Regions from separate parts of the Nocardia sp. NPDC052316 genome, predicted to be linked through region 4. Evidence: riboswitches for the same ligand, from Rfam matches in the RefSeq annotation. Region 4 holds a riboswitch; each other region holds the start of a gene.
The links. Region 4 has a riboswitch for S-adenosylmethionine ahead of ACIHA7_RS30630 (bifunctional o-acetylhomoserine/o-acetylserine sulfhydrylase). Riboswitches for the same ligand answer to the same signal wherever they lie in the genome.
Positions count from the first base shown of each region.

Region 1 (5,707 bases), on a different contig from region 4:
CAAGGAACCACATTTGGTCCGGCAACTCGACTGAGGAATAACTGGGGAATGGACGCGCCGATCGCCCGGGCTCGGGCTGCCGCCGCGCACCGGTCGGGCAGTATGGGACCGTCCGTGCAGCTGATGAGGAGGTCTCCATGGCATATGTTCCCGACCCCGCCAGGTACGACGGCGCGATGCGCTATCGCCGGTCCGGACGCTCGGGCCTGGATTTGCCGCTGCTCTCGCTCGGCTTCTGGCACAACTTCGGGGATGACCGCCCCTATCTCACCCAGCGTGAAATCGCCTTGCGCGCCTTCGATCTCGGTATCACGCATTTCGACCTGGCGAACAATTACGGCCCGCCCTACGGCGCGGCGGAGATCAACGCTGGACGCATTCTGCGCGAGGAACTCGCTCCCTACCGCGACGAACTCGTCATCTCCAGCAAAGCGGGCTGGGACATGTGGCCGGGTCCGTACGGGCAGGGCGGCGGGTCACGCAAGTATCTGCTCGCCTCGCTCGACCAGTCGCTGAGCAGGCTCGGACTCGACTATGTCGACATCTTCTATTCGCACCGATTCGACCCGACGACTCCGCTGGAAGAGACCGCGGCGGCGCTCGATACCGCGGTCCGTCAGGGAAAGGCGCTGTACGTAGGAATTTCCTCGTATACCGCGCAGGATTCGGTCACCATCGCCACACTGCTGCGTGAGCTCGGCACTCCCCTGCTCATCCATCAGCCGTCCTACTCGATGCTCAACCGGTGGATCGAGACCGAGGGGCTGCTCGACGCGGCCGGCGCGGAGGGGTTCGGCGTCATCGGGTTCACCGCGCTCGCGCAGGGGCTGCTCACCTCGAAGTACCTCGATGGCATTCCACCGGAATCGCGTGCCGCCCAAGGCAAGTCGTTCCAGAACGAGTTGCTCACCCCGGCGATGATCGATCGGCTGCGCAAACTCGGCGCGGTCGCCGATCGCCGCGGGCAGACGCTGGCCCAGCTTGCGCTGGCCTGGGCGCTGCGCGACGATCGGGTGACGTCGCTGGTGATCGGCGCGTCCACCACCGACCAGCTCGAGCAAAACGTCGCCGCCCTCGACAATCTCGAATTCAGCGCCGACGAGCTCGCCGACATCGACGCGCTGCTCGACGATGACGGCGAAGTCGACCTGTGGCGGTCCGCGCGCCAAGGCACTCTCTGAACAGTATTGCCCGCGTTATTGCGCGTAGGAAGTGCCGTTTTCGATTGGCGCACCGGGGAATTCCGTACAGGTGAGGATTTACGCCGATCGGGCCCCCGTCGCCGCCCGTCAATTGGTCACGGATCTGCTGGTGGTGGCCTGGGTATACGCCTCGGTCACGGCCGCACTCTGGGTGCACGATCTGGTGCAGCAGCTCGGGGTGCCCGGCCAGAAGCTGGAAGGCGCGGGCGGCGGCATGGCCGACAGCCTCGGTGACGTCGGCCGGAAGGTCGGCCGGGTGCCGATGGTCGGCGACGATCTCACCTCCCCCTTCGAGCGCGCGGCCGCGGCCGCCCGGTCCATGGCCGAGGCCGGAAGCGACCAGCAGGCCCTGGTCAACGACCTCGCCATGGCCCTCGCCCTCGGACTCTTGATCGTCCCGCTCGGACTGGTGCTGTTCCTCTGGCTGCCGCTACGCGTGCGCTGGATGCGCAGAGCCGCAACAGCAGCCCGCCTGCGCGCCGCCCCCGGCGGACGCGACCTACTCGCCCTGCGCGCCCTCGCCAACCAGCCCCTGCGCAAACTCGACCGCATCGACCCCGACGTGGTCGACGCCTGGCGCCGCGGCGACGAAGCCACCGTCCGCCGACTGGCCGCCCTCGAACTACGCGGCCTCGGCCTACTCGGCGGCTGACCAGGCGTGACGGTCCGTAACTCCGGGCGGAAACTCCTTAGCTCGGTTCATAACTCAGCGCGATTCTAAAGCGTGACAACGGTTCTGACGGGCGGCACGCTTACCTCAGGTCAAGAGTGCCAGCGTCAAGTCCCCGGCTAGCTGGCCGGCAACCCTCCAACCGCGGCGGGGTGCCCCGGGTCAAGACCAGGCCGAGCCGCGTAATGCGGCCCGGGCAAGCGCGGGCTCCATCGGTGTGCTGGAGCCCTCTCGAGAGACGGGGGTCGACTCATGTCCGAAACGCACTCCCCTTCTCGTGCCTGGGCCTGTGCCCGGTCCATCGAGCGACAACCAGAGGGGAACGACATGACCACGGCCACGCCAACTCTCGGAGACCGCGTGCTGGACACCACCAGGCAAAGATTCGACCATGAATCGTTGACCGCGCTGTTGAACGGCGACGTGCACGCGGTGCGACTGGCCGGATTCGTCCGGCCGGACGCGCTCGACCACCTGCGCAAGGCCTTCGTCGGCAGGCAGGACCACGGCCCGTTGGCCACCGACCCGCAGTTCCGGCGGATCGGGCACGCGTTCTCGGAGACGAGCACCGACGCCGGGCGCGGGCGGTATTTCGAGGAGGCACGCGACAATATCGATCGGCTGCGCGACATCGCCTCGCCGTATTCGTACCCCGCCGACGACCTGCGGTTACTGCTCGACGAGAGCTGGCCCGCCGGGGCGAGTTTGTTGCGGCGCGACGGGCAGGCTTTCTTCGCCGGCGTCGCGCGCTACCAACTGGTGGGTGTGGATTTGGAGCCGCACACTGACAATGTCGGCCGCAACCTGCCGCCGGACTTCGATATTCGGATCACGCGGCAACTGTCGGTGAATGTCTATCTGGATGTGCCGGATCGGGGCGGCGAATTGCAGATCTGGGACGACTATCCCGACGAGAGCGAATATCGAGACCGATCCGGCGACCGCGTCTACGGCATCGACCGTGCCGCGGTAGGCGATCCGGCGCTCGTCATCACGCCGCGCGTCGGCGATGCGATCTTCATCGATCCGCGCCGCGTGCACGCGGTCGCGCCGTCCCAGGACCGCCCCCGCATCACCATCGGACTGTTCATCGGGGTCACCGATCCGGCCGAGTCGCTGAAGGTGTGGAGCTGATGACCACGACTACGCTGCTCTCGGCGTCGCACAAGGCCGCCTACGACCTACGCTCGGACGGCATCACCACCGACGGCCGCTCCACCGTCCTGCTGGTCAGCGTCGGCGCGGACTACCACGAGGGTGAAAAGCTCGCCGCGACCATCGATTTGATCAATCGCTCGAACTTCGGGCGCTGCGCGATCGCCGTCGCGGACACCCTGCAACGGCACAACCTCAGCGGCGGCACCGATATCGACCGGCATGCTCGTGCGCGCATCGCCGGTGACCAATGGATCGCACGCAACCAGGGCTATCTGGACCAGATCGACTGCCCGACAAACATTCTGCGGTGGGACTTCGCGCTGTCCCATCCCCGCTACGGCGACCTCTACGACGCCATCGAGCACGCCTACGAGACCGACGAACCCTATCGGCACGCCATCGACAGCACCATCGAACGATTCATCGAACGGCGGCTGGCGCGCGAACCCGACGTCGACCAGGACGCGGTCCGGATATCCTGCCGCGCATACCTTTTGGAGGAATGCCCGATCATCATGCCGCTGTGGGCGCACGAGGGATTCGACTTCGTCATCTACCCGCAGCGCATCTCCGCCGCGATGGGCCGCACACGGGAACTGTTCGTCGAACCCGAGTACCCGGACCGCGTCGCCTGGCTCCCTTTGCGATTCAAGAAGCGCAAGTCGGCGCTGAACTCCGCGGCGGAGGCGCAGCTGTGAGCCTCGAGATCCCGGCCGAGCGGCGCGTCATCGGGTTCGGCGGGCTGGCGGTGGCGTCGTTCCTCGGGTGCATCGACCTCACCATCGTCACCACCGCGCTGCCCGCCATCGGGGCCGATCTGCAGGCCGGTACGTCGAACACCGAACTGACCCTCGGTGTTTTCCTGATGGCGCTGTCGATGTTCATGGTCACGGCGGGGCGGGTTGCCGATCATCTCGGACGCCGAAAGGTGTTGCTGTTCGGGCTCACCCTGTTCGTGGTCGCGTCGGCGGGGGCGGCCGCCGCCTCGTCGATCGGGATCCTGCTCGTCGCGCGCTTCGTGCAGGGTGCGGCCTGTGCCGTGCTCTACACGAGCACCTCGACGCTGGTGGAATCGCTGTTCCCACCGGGTGATCGAGGCAAAGCTATCGGCTGGCTGTACTCGGTGAACGGTCTGGGGTTGGCCATCGGCCCGGTGCTCGGCGGTCTGCTGGTGCCCGATCTGGGCTGGCAGTCGATCTTCTGGATCAACATTCCCCTCGGCCTCGCGGCCTTGGTCGCGATCGCGTTCGCGGTCCCCCACGTGCCGCCGGACCCGACCGGCGGCACGGACTGGGCCGGACAGATCGTCGTCGCGTTCGCCGTAGTGTCGGCCGTCGGCATCTTCGTACTCGGCGACCTGCGGGGATGGCTTTCACCCTGGGTCCTCATCGCCGCGGTCGTCCTCGTTGTCTCGGTCGCGGTGGGGATCGTCGCGGAGCGGCGGGCGGCGAATCCATTGATCGATCCGGCACTGTTCGGCAATCGGAGATTCGTGGCCGCCATCGTCTCGGACTTCTCGCTCGGCCTGTTCTATGCCGCTGCGCTGCTGGCGATTCCGACGTATCTCACGCAGGGACGCGACTTCGACGTGCGCCAAGCGGGATTCGTGCTGTTGCTCGTCAGCGGCACGCTCGCGCTCGCATCGCCGGTCGCGGGGCGGTTCGTGGATCGGTTCGGCGCACATTCGTTGCTGCCGTGGGGGTTCGGGCTGTTGACCCTCGCGGGAGCGGGCATCGCCTGGTCCGCCTTCGGTGAGCTGCTGGCCGTGCTCTTCGTCGCGCTGGTGCTGTTCGGCGCGGGGTGGGCACTGGTGCTGGGACCCGCGACCGTGCTGGCCATTTCGACGGTGCCGCCGAGCCGATCCGGCTTCGCGGTGGGTGCCTCGTGGACGTTCCACAATCTCGGCGGGGCGATCGGCGCCGCGGTGGCGACCGTCGTCTTCGGGCGGATCGATCTCTCGACCGGTGCTGCCACCGGACGAGTCGCCTCGATCATCGCGACAACCAGCCTGATCGCCGCAGTCCTCGTGGTAGTCCTCACCGCAGGACGGACCGAGAAGGTGGCGGCCGACCGGCCGGTGCCCGTCGAGGCGGCCACGTAGTTTCGTTGCGGCAGTTCTCGCCGAAGTGCGAGAACTGCCGCAATACTCCGAAACCACGCAATACGCCAAACATGAAAGTAATTCTGTTCACAAATAAGACCGGTAAGTTTGCGCTGGTGAGGCGCGCACGGTCGACTGGGGCGTATGCCAGGTGAGCGTTCGACAATAAGCAGACGCAGGAATTTCATTCCTCGCCTGCGCCGCCGCAACCTCGATGGCTACGAGATGGTTATTTCCGCGCCGGAGAAAGCGACGCGGGATGAAAAGCAGAACGCCAATCGCAACGTCGTGATCGTGGCGCTGTTCGCCGCCCTCGGCGGCATGCTCTACGGCTACGACACCGGAATCATCTCCGGCGCGCTGCCCAAAATGTCCGCGCAATGGGGTATCGACCACACCCAGCAGGAGATCCTCACCGCCGCCATTCTCGCCGGTGCCGTCGTCGGCGCCCTAATCGGCGGGTCCCTGTCGAAGTCGCTGGGGCGACGGAAAACCATCTTCATCATCGCCTGCGTGTTCGCGGTGGGGGTCGTGGCCTGTGCGCTGGCGGTGGACGCGTGGATGATGACGGTCTGC
Region 1 is NZ_JBIUBB010000002.1:679,092-684,798, reverse strand. It holds gene mgrA (L-glyceraldehyde 3-phosphate reductase) at 138-1,181, shown strand; gene ACIHA7_RS09835 (hypothetical protein) at 1,252-1,854, shown strand; SAM riboswitch class IV at 1,963-2,081, shown strand; gene ACIHA7_RS09830 (2OG-Fe(II) oxygenase) at 2,200-3,006, shown strand; gene ACIHA7_RS09825 (tRNA-dependent cyclodipeptide synthase) at 3,006-3,728, shown strand; gene ACIHA7_RS09820 (MFS transporter) at 3,725-5,131, shown strand; gene ACIHA7_RS09815 (sugar porter family MFS transporter) at 5,357-5,707, shown strand, end outside.
Region 1: it holds a riboswitch for S-adenosylmethionine, as region 4 does, so the genes downstream of both, ACIHA7_RS09830 (2OG-Fe(II) oxygenase) here and ACIHA7_RS30630 (bifunctional o-acetylhomoserine/o-acetylserine sulfhydrylase) in region 4, are expected to answer to the same signal.

Region 2 (5,707 bases), on a different contig from region 4:
GGTCAGCTGTCCGAGCAAACCCAGGGCATGTTCCAACTGCAGTTCCAGCGCAACGGCGACCTGGTCAGCCTCACCGGCCGGGTCGACCTGAAATCCGTGCCGCCGCACGGCTCCGACGTGCAGTTCACCGTCGCGTTCCCGGCCCGCGTGGCCAAGACCAACGGCAACCGCGAGGGCGACAACATCGTCTCCTGGAAGCTGCCCGCCGGCGACGTCTCCCCGTTGCGCGCCGAGGTCAGCTACGCCGACCCCAACACCCGTTCGTTCGCGGGCTGGGCGGGCATCGTCGGCGGCATCACCCTCGCGGTAGCCGCCGTCATCGCCACGATGGCCTACATGGACCGCAACCCGCCCGCGCCGGGCGCCCCCACCGGCCTCTCCTGGAGTCGCTGGTGGAAAACGGTCAAGCAGGGCCGCTGAGCGAGGGCCGACTCGCGTCGCGCGGAGGCCCGATCGCCGGAGCGCTCGGGCTGACCTGGCTCGGTACCGGAATCTCGGTGGTGGGCGCCGGAATCGCGCTCTACAACCGGCTTACGGTGCGGCAGCTGGCGGCGAGCCCGGTCGAGGTGACCGAGCCGGTGACCGTGTGCGTGCCTGCCCGTGACGAGGCGGCACGACTGCCCCGGTTGATCGCGGATCTGCGGGCGCAGCGCGGAGTTCCGCGCATGAGCGTGCTGATACTCGACGACGCGTCGGGTGACGACACCTTCGCCGCGGCGATCGACGCGGCGGCCGAAGACCCGCGAATCACGGTGCTGCGCAACGAGACCGCGCCCGCGCCCGGCTGGACCGGGAAGGCTGCCGCGTGTGTGCGACTGGCCGACGCGGTGGTGACGCCGGTGCTGGTCTTCGTGGACGCCGACGTCCGGCTGGCACCGGACGCGATCGCGGGGGCGGTCGGCGAATTGCGCAGGCGGCGAGCCGCATTGGTGTCGCCGTGGCCGATGCAGCGGGCCGGGTCGCCGGTCGAGGCACTGGTGCAGCCGCTGCTGTGCTGGTCGTGGGCCGCGACGCTGCCGATCGCGGTGGCCGATCGGAGCCTGCGGCCGTCCACCGCGGTGGCCTGCGGGCAGTTTCTGGCGTTCGACACCGCCGCTTACCGAGCCGTCGGTGGGCATGCCTCGGTCGCCGCCAGCGCGACCGAGGATCTCGACATCGCCCGAACCCTGCGCCGCGCAGGACAACCCACCGTGCTCGTCGCCGCCGGACGCCTGGCGAGCACCCGAATGTACGACAGCGCAACCGAACTCGCGGCGGGCTACACCCGATGGCTGTGGTCGGCCTACGGCGGCACCGTCGCGGGCGGCGCGACCGTGGGAACGCTTGCCGCCCTGGCCTATTGGGTGCCGCCGTCCGTCGCACTCCGCGGCCACGGCGCGCTCCGCCGGGTCGGCCTCCTCGGTTACGCGGCCGCGGTCACCGGCAGGCTGCTCGCTCGCTGCACCGAGACCGGCGGCCCACTCGCCCGCACCGACGTCCTCGCGGCCCTGGCCCACCCGTTCTCGGTCGCCGCCTACCTGGCGCTGTGGGCCCGCTCCCATCGCGCTCGACGACGGGGTACGTTGCGCTGGAAAGGCCGCCGGGTCCAGATCTAAGGGACTTCGGTGATCCCCACCGTCGGCAGGAAGAAGCAGGACTTGCCGCCGTTGTCGACCGTGCCGAAGACCGCCGCGAGCACGGTGCCCTGACCGGTGTCGACGGGTACCGCGCGGACGCCGCCCATCGGCAAGGCCGCGAAGAAGAAGTCCTGGATGGCGCGTTCGGCCATCGGGCGCAGCACGGCCGGGACTTCGGCGGGGATCATCGCGCCGAACACCGTGGACAGCGGGCCCATCGAGGCCATGCCGCCGCGGCCGCTGGTCAGGTTCAGCCAGGCGACCTGCATGCCGGTGGTGTCCGGCCCGTCCTGGCCGAGGCCGTAGGGCACGAAGGTGAACATGGTCTGGCCTGCCTTGACGGCGGCCAGGTCCACGCCGGGAATGGCGATCGTGGTCTTGGGCCACGGGCCGGGCACGGCGGCGGCCACCGCCGGGGCGAGGCCGAGGGAGCTGCCGCCGAGGCAGTACGCGGACGCGGTCGGGTACAGGAAAGGCTGCATGCCCGCGGCGCGCAGGCCGTCGACCGCGGTGTGGTAGACGCCGAACAGATCGCTGAGCGTGCTGGTGCCGGTCTGGGCCGGACCGGCCGCTGCGGGCGGAACCGGGGCGGTGACGGTCGGAATCGGTGCCACGGCGGGCGGCGGCGCACCACCCGCGGTCGGTGCGGCGAGCGCCAGCGCGACCGAGCAGCTCGCGACGGCGGACAGTATGGTCGAACGGCGCGGTACAGCCACGAAGACCTCCCTCATCATCGACGCGATCGAAGGCTGACGGTACTCCGCAAAGCGCTGTGATCAGGCGATATAGCCGCCGGCAAGCGATCGGCGTGTCCGGGCGACCACACCGCCCCCGCACCCCCCGATATCCGGGCCGCGGCGAGGTTTACGCTCACGGTGATTAGTTCCCTTGTCCCAGAGTTCGCCTGCTGGGCATGATAATTCGGCCCGACCCTGACATCAGCCGGTGTCCGGATCGGCGACAACCATCCAGAGCGACCGAGAGACCTGGCTCGTCGACGTCGCAGCAACCCCCCGGTTCACCGGGTGCGGGTGCTTCCGCCGGGACCGATGGAGGAACCGAAGTGATCATTTCCGCTGCCCTCGGCACCCGTTGGGGCCGTCGCCACATCGATCAGTGCAAGGTGACGTCCGCGAGCTGTCGGGGCTGACCCGCAGCCAGTCTGTGCACCCGTCGCTGGCCGGGTGATGTGACCGCGGCCCGATGTGGTGCGGTCTCGTTCGTTCTTCCGAAGGACCTCGAAATGAGTGCGTCCGCCACCGCCGTGCCCGGCGACACCGACGCAGGCGACGACCCGGTCGCCACTACGACCCACCTGCCCGACGCCGAGGGTGCCGCACCCACCGTGGCCAAGACGCGGCACCCGTGGCGGTGGGTGGTCAGTGCGGTCGCGCTCGTCCTGCTCGCACAGTTCATCCACGGCCTGGTCACCAATCCCGGCTGGGATTGGCCGACCTTCGCCAAGTACATCACCGCGAAGTCGGTGCTCGCCTCGCTGCGGGTGACACTGGAACTCACCGCGTGGGGTACCGCTCTCGGCTTCCTGCTCGGCACCGCGCTGGCCATCGGGCGACTGTCCGGCAACCCGGTGCTGCGGGTGATCTCCTGGTGCTACATCTGGGCGTTCCGGTCGATTCCGCTCATCGTGCAACTGCTGTTCTGGTTCAACATCGCCTACCTGTACAACACGCTGTCGGTCGGCATCCCGTTCGGTCCCGCGTTTTTCACCTTCGACGTGAACGGCGTGATCAGCGGGTTCACCGCGGCGGTGATCGGGCTCGCGCTGCATCAGGCGGCGTACTCGGCCGAGATCATCCGGGCGGGCATCATCTCCGTCGACGCCGGGCAGTTGGAAGCCGCTGCCGCGCTGGGCATTCCACGGGTGCGCCAGTTCCGCACCATCGTGGTCCCGCAGGCCATGCGGTCGATCCTGCCCAATGCGACCAACGAGGTGATCAGCCTGTTCAAGGGCACCTCGATCGTGTCGGTGATGGCGATCGCGGAGCTGTTCTACCAGGTCCAGGTGATCTACGGCCGCAACGGTCGGGTGGTGCCGCTGCTGCTGGTTGCCACCGCCTGGTACATCGTGCTCACCACCATTGCCTCGGTGGCGCAGTACTACATCGAACGCCACTACGCCAAGGGCACCCAGCGCACGCCACCGCCGTCACCGGTCCAGCGGGCCTGGCAGAAGCTGCGGGAAGTCGCCGAGTCCGGCGCCACCGCGCCGCGCGGAGCGACCCGATGACCGCCGCGCCCGCCGTCGAGGTCCGCGGCGTCCGCAAATCCTATGGCGCACAGGAAGTTCTGCGCGGGGTCGACCTGACGGTGCGCTCCGGCGAGGTGGTGACGGTGATCGGCCCGTCCGGCTCCGGCAAGTCCACCCTGCTGCGCGTGCTGAACCATTTGGAGGCGCTGGACGCGGGCACCGTGCGCATCGATGGTGAGCTGATCGGATATCGGCTGCGCCGCAACACCTTGCACGCGCTGCCCGACCGCGAGGTGCGCAAGCAGCGCTCCCGCATCGGGTTCGTCTTCCAGAACTTCAATCTCTTCCCGCATCTGACGGTGCTCGACAATGTGACGCTCGCACCGCTTTCCGCGCAACGCCGCGACCGCACGGAGGTCGAGGCCGAGGCGCGGGTGCTGCTGGCACGGGTTGGCATCGGCGAGCTGGCCGACGCTTACCCGCGCAGGCTCTCCGGTGGACAGCAGCAGCGGGTGGCGATCGCGCGGGCACTTGCCCTGCGTCCCAGGGTGATCCTGTTCGACGAACCGACCTCCGCGCTGGATCCCGAACTGGTCGGCGAGGTGCTCGACGTGATCCGCGATCTCGCGCACGGCGGCACCGCGCTGGTGATCGTCACCCACGAGATCGGCTTCGCCCGCGAAATCGCCGACACCGTCGTGTTTCTCGACGCGGGCGCCATCGTCGAGCAGGGGACCCCCGCCGCGGTCCTCGACAATCCGCGCCACCCGCGCACCCGCGCCTTCCTCTCCCGAGTCCGCTGATGAACAGGTTTCCGATGAAGCTTTCCGCCCTGGCCACCGCCGCCGCGACCGCGGTCGTCCTGCTGGCCACCGGCTGCACCGACCCCGACGCGGAGTCCGCGCCCCCACCCGCAGGTACGGTCACCTTCGACCTCTCCGCCGCGCAGACCGGCCGTGTCCGCGCCGCCAAGGTGGACAGCATCGCCGCCGAGGTGCCACCGGCCATTCGCGACCGCGGCACCCTGGTGGTGACCGGCTCGTCCGGTACCGCACCGCCGCTGCGCTTCTACGCCGACGACGACGAGACCGTCGTCGGCTCCGAGGTCGACTTCGCCTCGCTCGTCGCCGACATCCTCGGCCTGAAACTGGATGTGCGGGTGGCGGATTGGGCGCAGAACTTCGTGCGCATCGACTCCGGTGAGGTCGACGCCTTCGTCTCCAACGTGACGGTGACCGAGGAGCGCAAGGAGAAGTACGACTTCGCCACCTACCGCAACGACACCGTCGCGCTGGAGGTGCCCAAGCAGAGCACCCTCGAGTTCAAGGACCGTACGAGCCTGGCGGGCAAGCGAATCGGGGTCGGCAGCGGCACCAACCAGGAACAGCTGCTGGTGAAGTGGAACGAGCAGAATCGCGCGCAAGGGCTGGCCCCCATCGACATCGCCTACTTCCAGCAGACCAGTGACTACTACCTGGCGCTCGCTTCGCAGCGGCTGGATGGCTTCATCGGCCCCAATCCGACCGCGATCTACCACACTGCCACCGCGAACCAGACCAAGATCCTCGGCACCTTCTCCGGCGCGGGCGACGCGCTGCAAGGCGAGATCGCGGTGCTCACCAAGAAGAACAGCGGGCTGGTCACCGCCGTCCAGAAGGCACTGAACCACGCCATCGAACACGGCACCTACCAGCAGGTGATCGATCGGTGGGGCCTGCGCAGCGAGCAGATCACCGAGTCGCGGATCAACCCGCCCGGCCTACCGAAGCAGCGGTGACCCGGTGACGCAACAGCTTTCGGCCACGGACCTGCGGGTGCACCGGGTCGCCCAGGACGACCCATTGGCCGCGCCGCTGCTCGCCGAGCTCGCCGTCGAGTACAG
Region 2 is NZ_JBIUBB010000003.1:914,277-919,983, reverse strand. It holds gene ACIHA7_RS17000 (LppM family (lipo)protein) at 1-420, shown strand, start outside; gene ACIHA7_RS16995 (glycosyltransferase) at 453-1,595, shown strand; gene ACIHA7_RS16990 (hypothetical protein) at 1,592-2,332, opposite strand; SAM riboswitch class I at 2,578-2,672, shown strand; gene ACIHA7_RS16985 (amino acid ABC transporter permease) at 2,860-3,864, shown strand; gene ACIHA7_RS16980 (amino acid ABC transporter ATP-binding protein) at 3,861-4,628, shown strand; gene ACIHA7_RS16975 (ABC transporter substrate-binding protein) at 4,628-5,602, shown strand; gene ACIHA7_RS16970 (GNAT family N-acetyltransferase) at 5,607-5,707, shown strand, end outside.
Region 2: it holds a riboswitch for S-adenosylmethionine, as region 4 does, so the genes downstream of both, ACIHA7_RS16985 (amino acid ABC transporter permease) here and ACIHA7_RS30630 (bifunctional o-acetylhomoserine/o-acetylserine sulfhydrylase) in region 4, are expected to answer to the same signal.

Region 3 (5,707 bases), on a different contig from region 4:
ACCGGCGACCGCGTGGACTTCGCGGGCGAGTACTACAACACCGTCGGCGCGTCGATCTACGACGTGCCCAAGGGCGGCATCCCGGTCTATGTGGCCGCGGGCGGACCGCTGGTCGCGCGCTACGCGGGCCGCGCGGGTGACGGTTTCATCTGCACCTCAGGCAAGGGCATGGAGCTCTACACCGAGAAGCTGATGCCGGCGGTCGCCGAGGGCGCCGCCAAGGCGGGCCGCACCGTCGCGGACATCGACCGGATGATCGAGATCAAGATCTCCTACGACACCGATCCCGAACTGGCCCTGGAGAACACCCGCTTCTGGGCCCCGCTGAGCCTGACGCCGGAACAGAAGCACAGCATCACCGACCCGATCGAGATGGAGGCCGCCGCCGACGCCCTCCCGATCGAGCAGATCGCCAAGCGCTGGATCGTCGCCAGCGACCCCGACCAGGCCGTCGACCTCATCAAGCCCTACCTCGACGCCGGCCTCAACCACCTGGTCTTCCACGCCCCCGGCCACGACCAGCGCCGCTTCCTCGACCTCTTCCAGCGCGACCTCGCCCCGCGCCTGCGCGCCCTGGCCTGAGCAATGACAAAGGCTCCACCCGCCGCGACGGGTGGAGCCTTTGTCGTTGCTAGCTGAGGGCGTGGTCCAGGTCGGCGAGCAGGTCTTCGACGTCCTCGAGGCCGACCGAGATGCGGACTACGCCGTCGGAAAGGCCGATGGTGGCCCGGCCTTCGGGGCCCATGGCGCGGTGAGTTGTGGTGGCGGGGTGGGTGATCAGGGATTTGGCATCGCCGAGGTTGTTGGAGATGTCGATGATGCGCAGGCGGTTGAGCACCTCGAAGGCGCGCTTCTTGGCCTCGTGGGCGGGGGCGTTCAGTTCGAAGGTGACCACCGTGCCGCCCGCGCTCATCTGGCCGGTGGCCAGCTCGTGCTGCGGATGTGACTCCAGGAAGGGGTATTTCACCCAGCTGACGGCCTTGTTGGTCTCCAGGAAGCGGGCGATGCGCAGGGCCGACTCCGTGGAGTGGCGCACGCGCAGCGGCATCGTCTCCAAACCCTTGAGCAGTGTCCACGCGTTGAACGGGCTCAGCGCCGGACCGGTATGGCGCATCAGGGTTTTCACCGGACCCTCGATGTAGTCCTTCGCGCCGAGGATGGCGCCGCCGAGCACCCGGCCCTGGCCGTCGATGTGCTTGGTGCCCGAGTAGACGACCACGTCGGCACCCAGTTCGAAACCGCGCTGCAGCAGCGGGGTGGCGAAGACGTTGTCCAGCACCACCTTCGCGCCGGCGGCGTGCGCGAGCTCGGTGACCCGGCGCACGTCGACCAGGGTCTGCATCGGGTTGGCCGGTGTCTCGAAGAACACCGCCTGGGTGGGCACCGACAGCGCCTGCTCCCACTGGTCCAGATCCTCGCCGTCGACGAAGACGGTTTCGACGCCCCAGCGCGGCAGGATCTCGTTGCACACCACGAAGCAGGACCCGAACAGGCTGCGCGCGGCCACCAGTCGATCACCGGCGCCGAGCAGCGCGCCGAGCGCGGTGAATACCGCCGACATTCCGCTCGCCGTCGCGAAACACGCCTCGGCACCGTCGAGCAGCCGCATCCGCTCCTCGAACATGGCGACCGTCGGATTGCCGTAACGGGAGTAGACGAAATGCTCGACGTCGCCGGTGAACGCGGCCTCGGCGGCCTCCGCGCTCTCGTAGACGAAACCGGAGGTCAGGTACAGCGCCTCGGAGGTCTCCTCGAAACCGGAGCGCCGCAAGCCCCCTCGCACACCGAGCGTCGCGGGGCCGACCCCTTCGGGCAGCGGCTTGTCGAACGCACCACCGGTGATCATGACTGCCTCCCGAGGACCCACTGCCCCCCGGCGACGCGGCTGCGCGACAACGCGGCCGCCGAACAGCAGCTACTCATGACTGCCGCCACGGCAAGCCGAGGGCGCGCCAGCCGCTGCCGCCCCGATGTCCGTGCGCGTCGACCGGGCCTTCGAAGCCGTCGAGCACGTTGTAGGAGGTGCCGAAACCGGCCTGCGTCGCGGCGATGGCCGCGCCGATGGAGCGCTGACCTGAGCGACAGAGGAAGATCACCGGAGCCGCCGGATCGTGCCCGTCCAGGGCCTTGACCAGCTGCTCGGTGAACTCACCGTTGCGCGTCCCCGTAGCATCGACCCACTCGATCAGTACCGTCGGGCGCTCGATCGAGCTGGTGTCGGGCACGCCGACGAACTTCCACTCGGCCTCGGTGCGCACATCGACCAAGACGGCTTCGGGGTTGTCTCGCAACAGTTCCCAGGCCTGCTGGGGAGTGATGTCACCGGCATAACTCATCTGGACCCTCCTAGAATCCGCACTTGCCGCGCTCGGGTTTGACGCGCGGCCAGGTCGTCACCCGGAGCACCCCACCGCGGAGGAGGGTTGCCGACCAGTATTGCCGGGGCTTGACACTGGTTCTCATGACCTTCTGCTGAGATTGCCTCGACAGGGGTCACCCTGTCAAACGGCTGCTCACGGTATGAGAATGCTCAATTACAGACCAGCCATTTGTCGCCGGAGCGGGTCAGATTCCAGGTCGAGGTGGCCTCTTCGCCGTCGACCTTCGTGGTAACCGTCGCCATCGCGCGATCGCCGTCGACCTTCGGATCGACGAGTTTCGTGATCTCCACGGTCTTTCCGCCGCCGGAGCGCCCGACCAGCGGTGAGCGCTTCGGGTCGAAGTCCGGGCAGCCCGTGCCTGGTGGGGGCACCAGATCGGTGCTGTTGGAGCCCTCGACGAAGCCGCGCACCGCGGCGGCGATCCGGTCGGATTCTGTGACATTTTTCTCAGCGGGCGACAGCACCCCGCCGATGACGATCCCGGCGAGCACGAGCACCGCGACGACGGCGGCCGCGACGAACGGTACGACGGAACGCTTGTCGGTCTGATCGACCGGGATGATCTCGTCTTCCGCAGGCTGCTGCTCTTTGCTCATACGAGCATGATCCCTGGTCGGCGGGCTTATCCGACGCTCACCCCTGCCACACGCAGCCAGGCGTTGCGAACTCCGCCGCACCGCAGCGGAATCACCGCCGCGAGACCGGGCAAGCCGGACAACACCGGTGGCGCGGCATCCGTTCAGTTCACGCACCGGCGCGGGCCGCCTCGGCCGCCACCGATAGAATCGCGAGACTGCGGCCTGCTGTCATAGCCGCGACCGGAATGGCCACGAGCCGACAACTCCGGTGTCCGCATCGTCAGGTGCAACCAGCCAGCGCGTAACTTAGCCTAGGCTAAGGAAGACGCCGTATTTGTTTCTCAACCAAAAGGGTGCGCGTAAAAGATGACCGAACAGAGTGCAGCGAATCGCCCGCTCCGCATCGCCATCGTTGGCGCCGGACCCGCGGGGATCTACGCCGCCGACGCCCTGATGAAGTCCGATGCCGAGGTCAGCATCGACCTGTTCGAGCGCATGCCCGCGCCGTTCGGGCTCATCCGCTACGGCGTCGCGCCGGACCACCCGCGCATCAAGGGCATCATCACCGCCCTGCACAAGGTCCTCGACAAGCCGCAGGTGCGCCTGCTCGGCAACATCGACTACGGCACCGACATCACCCTCGACGACCTGCGCACGTTCTACGACGCGGTGATCTTCTCCACCGGCGCCAACGCCGACCGCGCGCTCGGCATCCCCGGCATCGGCCTGGACGGCTCCTACGGCGCCGCCGACTTCGTGTCCTGGTACGACGGCCACCCGGACGTGCCGCGCACCTGGCCGCTGGACGCGGAGAAGGTCGCCGTGCTCGGCGTCGGCAATGTCGCGCTCGACGTGGCCCGCGTGCTGGCCAAGACCGGCGACGAACTGCTGCCGACCGAGATCCCGCCGAACGTCTACGCGGGCCTCAAGGCCAACAAGGCGCTCGAGGTGCACGTGTTCGGCCGCCGCGGCCCGGCCCAGGCCAAGTTCACCCCGCTGGAACTGCGCGAACTCGATCACTCGCCGACCATCGAGGTCATCGTCGACCCCGAGGACATCGAGTACGACGAGGGCTCCGAGGCCGCGCGCAGGCACTCCAAGCAGGTCGACATGATCGCGAACACGCTGGAGCAGTGGGCCATTCGCGACGTCGGCAACCGGCCGCACAAGCTGTTCCTGCACTTCTTCGAGTCGCCCGCCGAGATCCTCGGCGACGAGCAGGGCAAGGTCGTCGGCCTGCGCACCGAGCGCACCCAGCTCGACGGCACCGGCAACGTCAAGGGCACCGGCGTGTTCAAGGAATGGGATGTGCAGGCGGTCTACCGGGCCGTCGGCTACCTGTCGCAGAACCTGACCAACCTGCCGTTCGACGACCAGGCAGGCACCGTGCCCAACGAAGCGGGCCGGGTCATCGCCGACGAGAACGCCGACGGCGCCGATCGTTACGTCCCGGCCACCTACGTCACCGGCTGGATCAAGCGCGGCCCGGTCGGCCTCATCGGCCACACCAAGGGCGACGCCAACGAGACCGTGGCCTGCCTGCTCGACGACAGCGCGAACTTCACCCCGGCCGAGCGGCCGGAGCTGGACGCGGTCACCGAGTTCCTGGAGGGCAAGGGCATTCCGTTCACCACCTGGCAGGGCTGGTACCGGCTGGACGCGCACGAGCGTTCGCTCGGCGAGCCAGAGGGCCGCGAGCGCGTCAAGGTGGTCGAGCGGGAAGACATGCTGCGCGCCAGCGAGCCGCACAAGGTCTGACGACTCGCCTGGTGGGTCCGCGACAGCGGAACGACGCGTACTGAGGCATTCTGTACAGGTGTTCGATGCCCATTTCCACATCTTCGATCCGCGGTTCCCGCGGTTCGAGAACGAGGGCTACCTGCCCGGCCACTTCACCATCGCCGACTATCGAAAGCGCATGTCGCGCTTCGATGTCGGCGGCGGTGCCGTGGTCAGCGGGTCTTTCCAGGGCACCGATCAGACGTATCTGAAGGCGGCCCTCACCGAGCTGGGCGAGGGCTGGGTCGGCGTCACCCGCCTGGATCTGGACGCCACCGACGACGAGATCCTCGAGCTGGACCGCATCGGCGTGCGCGGGCTGCGGTTCAACCTCAAGCGCGCCGCCGCCGACATCACCGGCATGACCTTGCAGGCGCTGCGCGCGCACGAGCTGGTCGGCTGGCACGTCGAGGTCTATATCGACGGGACGATGCTCGCTTCGCTGCAGCCGGTGATCTCCAAGCTGCCGGTCTTCGCCATCGATCATCTCGGCATGTCCGAGGAGGGCCTGCCGTTCCTGCTCGATCTGGTCGATCGCGGCGCCAAGGTCAAGGCGACCGGTTTCGGCCGCGTCTCGATGAACGTCGCCGACACCCTGCGCCGCATCCACGCGGTCAACCCCGAGGCGCTGATGTTCGGCACCGACCTGCCCGGTACTCGCGCGGGCCGCCCCTTCCGCGACTCCGACGTCGACCTTATCTGCGACGTGGTCGGTACCGACATGTTCGCCGTCTTGGAGGACAACGCCCGCGCCTTCTACCGGCTGCCCGCCCGGGTCCGCGCCCTCCCCGCCGACCCGGCGCCGACGCTGCCGCTGTACACCGCCGAACAACCCACATTGCCCATCCGCCGCGACAGTCTCCCCAAACCCGGAGAGGTGGACACGATTCCGCTGCCCATCGTCGAGTAGCGCCGGTAGACAACACGATTCGATAGGGCAAACGCGCTCGGAGCAGGCTAGGCGGCGAT
Region 3 is NZ_JBIUBB010000001.1:1,501,445-1,507,151, forward strand. It holds gene fgd (glucose-6-phosphate dehydrogenase (coenzyme-F420)) at 1-582, shown strand, start outside; gene ACIHA7_RS06980 (O-succinylhomoserine sulfhydrylase) at 632-1,846, opposite strand; gene ACIHA7_RS06985 (rhodanese-like domain-containing protein) at 1,920-2,336, opposite strand; SAM riboswitch class IV at 2,351-2,467, opposite strand; gene ACIHA7_RS06990 (hypothetical protein) at 2,531-2,977, opposite strand; gene ACIHA7_RS06995 (FAD-dependent oxidoreductase) at 3,326-4,717, shown strand; gene ACIHA7_RS07000 (amidohydrolase family protein) at 4,776-5,648, shown strand; gene ACIHA7_RS07005 (DUF456 domain-containing protein) at 5,696-5,707, opposite strand, start outside.
Region 3: it holds a riboswitch for S-adenosylmethionine, as region 4 does, so the genes downstream of both, ACIHA7_RS06985 (rhodanese-like domain-containing protein) here and ACIHA7_RS30630 (bifunctional o-acetylhomoserine/o-acetylserine sulfhydrylase) in region 4, are expected to answer to the same signal.

Region 4 (5,707 bases):
ACTCCAGCACGCGCATGCCGCCCATCGACCCGCCGACCACGGCGGCCAGCCGCGCGATGCCGAGCCGATCGAGCAGCGCCGCCTCGGCGGCCACCTGATCCCGGATGGAGATCTCCGGAAACCGGGAGCCCCAAGGCTTTCCGTCGGGCGCCAGCGTCGAGGGCCCGGTGCTGCCCTTGCAGCCGCCGAGCACGTTCGTCGCGACGACACACCACTCGTCGGTGTCGAGCGGACAGCCGGGGCCGACCATCCCGTCCCACCAGCCGGGCAGCGGGTGGATGTCGTCCGGGTGCCCGACCACATGCGAGTCGCCGGTCAGCGCGTGCTCGACCAGCACCACGTTGTCCAGGGTGGGGGAGAGCTCACCCCAGCGCTGCACGGCCAGATGCACCTGCGGAATGACCGCGCCGCTCTCCAGCCGGACGTCGCCGACGGGGATGATGCCGAGCCGCCCGTCCGGGGGCGGCAGGGCCACCCCGGACGAACGGGCCACACTCGGTTCGCTGCTCACCTTCACGTCGCCGCCGCGAAACCGGCGCGCAGATCGGTCAGGATGTCGTCGATCCCTTCGATCCCCACCGCCAAGCGGACCAGGCCCGGAGTGACCCCGGCGAGCAGTTGCTCGGCGGGCGTCAGCTGCGAATGTGTGGTCGACGCGGGGTGAATCACGAGGGAGCGCACATCTCCGATGTTAGCCACATGGCTGTGCAGGACTAATCCGTCCACGAACTTCTTGCCCGCATCGACACCGCCGCGCAGCTCGAAGGCGACGATCGCGCCGGGGCCCTTGGGCGCCAGCTGCTTGCCGCGTTCGTACCAGGGCGAGGAGGGCAGACCGGCGTAAAAGACCTGCTCGACGTCCGGGTGGGTGCTCAGGAATTCGGCCACCGCCTTGGCATTGGCGACGTGCCGCTCGATCCGCAGGCTCAGCGTCTCGATGCCCTGGCTGATCAGGAACGCGTTGAACGGCGAGACCGCCGAGCCGAGGTCGCGTAGCAGTTGCACGCGCGCCTTGAGTGCGAACGCGGGCGCGCCGAGATCGGCGAACACCGCACCGTGGTAGCTGGGGTCCGGGGTGGTGAAGCCGGGGAAGCGCGGCTGACCCTGCGCGTCGGTGACCGTCCAGTCGAAGGTGCCGCCGTCGACGAGCACGCCCGCCACCGCGGCGCCGTGCCCGCCGAGGTACTTGGTCGCCGAGTGCACGACGATGTCGGCGCCGTGCGCCAGCGGCTGGATCAGGTACGGCGTGGCCACCGTGTTGTCGACGATCAGCGGCAGCCCGGCCTGGTGCGCGACGGCGGCGATGCCGGGAATGTCGAAGATGGCGCTGCTCGGGTTGGCGATGGTCTCGCCGTAGAACGCCTTGGTGTTCGGCCGGATCGCCGCGCGCCACTGGTCCAGGTCGTCGGGGTCGTCGACGAAGGACACCTCGATGCCGAGCTTGGGCAGCGAGTAGTGGAAAAGGTTGTAGGTGCCGCCGTAGAGGTGCGGGCTGGACACGATGTGGTCGCCGGCCGAGGCCAGGTTCAGGATGGCGAACGTCTCCGCGGCCTGTCCGGAGGCCAGCAGCAGTGCGGCGACACCGCCTTCGAGCGCGGCGACGCGCTGCTCCACCACGTCCTGGGTGGGGTTCATGATCCGGGTGTAGATATTGCCCGGCTCGGCGAGCCCGAACAGCGCGGCGGCGTGGTCGGTGTCGCGGAAGGCGTATGAGGTGGTCTGGTAGATGGGCAGGGCCCTGGCACCGGTGGTGCCGTCGGGGGCCTGTCCCGCGTGCACCTGCTTGGTCTCGAAGGACCACTGCGCGGTCGGGTCGACGTCGGCCGCGGGCACGGTGGAATCACTCATGAGCTTTGCTCCAAAGAAAAGGTTGTTCGCCAGAACTAACGGGTTATCGGGGCAACGGCGAAGTACAACAACACATTTCGGGAACCTCCTGGAAAGCGCGCTTGCTCTCGACCTTCGAGAGCCCGGTCATCACCCGGAGCACCCCACCGCTGCTGGAGGGTTGCCGTCCAGCGAGCCGGGGCTTGGCGCTGGCACTCATGACCTGACGGCATCATAACCGGCGCCGGATCAACCGCCGAAATCCGGAGCCGAACTCAGCGGGCCGCGCCGGGTCGCGCGCCGCCGCACACGCGCGTGAACTCGTCGAAGGCGGTGGTGAAGGAGTCGCGGCCTGCCGCAGCGGCCGCCTGCGGATTGTCGTAGTCGAACATGCTCTCGCCGCACTCCATCGCGAGGTGGCCGATGAGCTGCCAGGCGCCGAGGATCAGCCGCACCGGCAGCGCGTCGGGGGTGCTGTCGAGTCGTTCGGCGACCACCGCGGCGATCGCGACGTTCTTGCTGTCGGCGTGCTCGAGGCTGCGCGCGCTGACCGACGGGCTGCTGCGCATGATCCGCTGCATCTGCTGGAACTGCCGGAACGAGACCGGTCCCTCGGCGGACTCGCTCGCGGCGTGGTCGATCACCCGCAGAAACGCCTCGCGGATCGACTCCAGTTCGTTGCCGGTGACGGGAAGCGTGCGCAGCGTCTCCGCGACGGTCTCGCCGAAGTCCTGGATCGGACCGAGGACGATGTCCTCTTTGCTGTCGAAGTATCGGTTGATCGTGCGCGGCGAGACGTCGGCGGCGTTGGCGATCTGTTCGACCGTCGTCGCGTCGAATCCCTGTGCGTCGCAGAGGTTCAGCGCGACCTCGATGATTCGCAACCTGGTCTTCTGCTTCTTGCGCTCCCGTAGGCCGGGATGGGCGGGCGGCCCGGCATTGACGGGGGCAGCCGGGGTCTCCGCTGCGGTACTCGCGGTCGTCGGCGTCGGTGACTCGAGCATGTTCACACCCTATCGCAACCTAGTGTTTTCGTGTCCTTAACCGCCAAATGTCGTGCTACGACATTTTTCGCTTGACGCCAATTGTCGCCAAATGTCAGGATAGCCGCACAGTGTCTAGGGATGAGGAGACCACGGTGACCGAGACTGTGGAAGCGGTAGAAGTACCGGAAAAACAAGGCGGCTCCGCCCGCTGGTTCGCTCTCGCGGTGATCGCGTTGGCCCAGCTCATGGTCGTGCTCGACGCCACCATCGTGACCATCTCGCTGCCGTTCGCGCAGCATGATCTCGGCATCAGCGACGGCAACAAGCAGTGGATGCTGACCGCTTACACGCTGATCTTCGGCGGCCTGCTGCTGCTCGGCGGTCGGCTCGCCGACTACCTGGGTCGACGCCGGATCTTCATCGTCGGTCTCGTCGGTTTCGCCGCCGCGTCGGCACTCGCCGGTCTGGCGCAGAACGGCGCGGAGATGTTCGCCGGGCGCGCGCTGCAGGGTGCGTTCGCGGCCTTGCTCGCGCCCGCCGCGTTGTCGTTGCTGTCGGTGACTTTCACCGAACCCGGTGAGCGCGCAACGGCGTTCGGCGTGTTCGCGGGAATCTCCGCCGGTGGCGCCGCGCTCGGTCTGATCGCGGGCGGAGCGCTCACCGAGTACGCCTCGTGGCGCTGGTGCCTGCTGGTGAATACCCCCATCGCGCTGCTCGCCCTGCTCGGTGCGCTGGCATGGGTGGTCAAGGACGTGCCGACACCGCGCACCGGCGGCTACGACGTGCCCGGCGCGGTCACCGTGACGCTCGGCCTGATCGCGATCGTGTACGGCTTCAGCCGCGCGGCCGACGACGGCTGGCTGGCGGGCAGCACCCTCGGCCTGCTCGTCGCCGGGACCGCGCTGCTGATCGCCTTCGTGGTGATCGAACGGCGCTCGGCCAATCCACTGCTGCCGCTGCATATTCCGGGTGAGATCAACCGGGGTGGCGCGTTCCTCGCCGCGTTGCTCGTGCCGATCGCCATGTTCGCGATGTTCCTGTTCCTCAGCTACTACTTCCAGATCACGCTGGGTTACTCGTCGCTGAAGGCGGGCTTCGCCTTCCTGCCCTTCCCGGCGGGCATCGCGATCTCCGCGGGCGTCACCAGCGCGCTGCTGCCCAAGATCGGTCCGCGGCCGCTGATGGTGGCCGGTGCCGTGCTCGGCGTGCTCGGTTTGGTGTGGCTGGCTCAGCTGGACTTCGGCGACGGCTTCGCGACGAGCGTGCTGCCCGCCCAGGTGTTGATCGCACTCGGCATGGGCCCGCTGTTCGTCGGCATGCAGACGGTCGCGCTGCACCAGGTGGAGGAGGAGGATTCCGGCGTGGCCAGTGCGCTGCTGAACGCGGCGCAACAGGTCGGTGGTGCGGTCGGCACGGCGCTGCTGACCACCATCTCGGTGCAGACGGCCAAGACCTACGCCGAGAATCACCCGACGATCGACAACCTGGTCGCCCGCGCCTCGATCCACAGCTACGACGTGGCGTTCTATGTCGGAGCGGGCTTCTTCCTCGCCGCCGTCCCGGTGATCGCGCTGATGATCCGGGACCGGCCGGAGAACCTGATCGAGGGCTCCGAGGACGGCGCCCGCCCGGTGCACGTCGGAGTCTGACCGACGCGACCACCCCCGCGGTCCGCGTGTCGCCTGCCCGGCGGTGCGCGGACCGCGCTCGTCCGGCGCGGCGACCTGCGAATTGCGCAATGACCTACCAGTCAGTAAGTTCGTGGGGTTTCTCACTCGGGGGGCTGCCCGCACACCACGATCATCGGCAGCAGTACGCTTGTCTTGTTTGCACCACACGTCTCGCGGACAACGCGGGGCATATACGTTGTCTGTTGGAACAGCTGGGGTCCGCTCACAAGCGTGTTCACCTGGCCGTGCAATGAGGGCACCATCCTAGGAGGACACGAAGATCCATGTCCAAAATCAAGGTTGAAGGTACCGTCGTCGAACTCGACGGCGACGAGATGACCCGGATCATCTGGCAGTTCATCAAGGACAAGCTGATCCATCCGTATCTCGATGTGAATCTCGAGTACTACGACTTGGGCATCGAGTACCGGGACAAGACAGACGACCAGGTCACCATCGACGCGGCCGAGGCGATCAAGCGCCACGGGGTCGGCGTCAAGTGCGCCACCATCACCCCGGACGAGGCCCGCGTCAAGGAATTCGGCCTGAAGAAGATGTGGCGCTCGCCCAACGGCACCATCCGCAACATCCTGGGTGGCACCATCTTTCGCGCGCCGATCATCATCTCCAACGTGCCGCGCCTGGTGCCCGGCTGGACCAAGCCGATCATCATCGGCAGGCACGCGTTCGGCGACCAGTACCGCGCCACCGATTTCAAGGTGTATCAGGCTGGCACGGTCACCGTGACCTTCACGCCCGAGGACGGCAGCGAGCCGATCCAGCACGAGGTCGTGAAGATGCCCGAAGAGGGCGGCGTCGTCATGGGCATGTACAACTTCAAGGAATCGATCATCGATTTCGCGCGGGCCTCGTTCAACTACGGCCTGCAGCAGAACTACCCGGTGTATCTCTCGACGAAGAACACCATCCTCAAGGCCTACGACGGCATGTTCAAGGACACGTTCCAGGACGTGTTCGATGCCGAGTTCAAGACCCAGTTCGACGCGGCGGGCCTGACCTACGAGCACCGCCTGATCGACGACATGGTCGCCTCCTCCATGAAGTGGGAGGGCGGTTACGTCTGGGCCTGTAAGAACTACGACGGTGACGTGCAGTCCGACACCGTGGCGCAGGGCTTCGGCTCGCTCGGCCTGATGACCTCGGTGCTGCTCACCCCGGACGGCAAGACCTGTGAGGCGGAGGCCGCGCACGGCACCGTCACCC
Region 4 is NZ_JBIUBB010000006.1:663,076-668,782, forward strand. It holds gene ACIHA7_RS30625 (homoserine O-acetyltransferase) at 1-475, opposite strand, end outside; gene ACIHA7_RS30630 (bifunctional o-acetylhomoserine/o-acetylserine sulfhydrylase) at 514-1,848, opposite strand; SAM riboswitch class IV at 1,941-2,051, opposite strand; gene ACIHA7_RS30635 (TetR family transcriptional regulator) at 2,103-2,831, opposite strand; gene ACIHA7_RS30640 (MFS transporter) at 2,966-4,462, shown strand; gene ACIHA7_RS30645 (NADP-dependent isocitrate dehydrogenase) at 4,768-5,707, shown strand, end outside.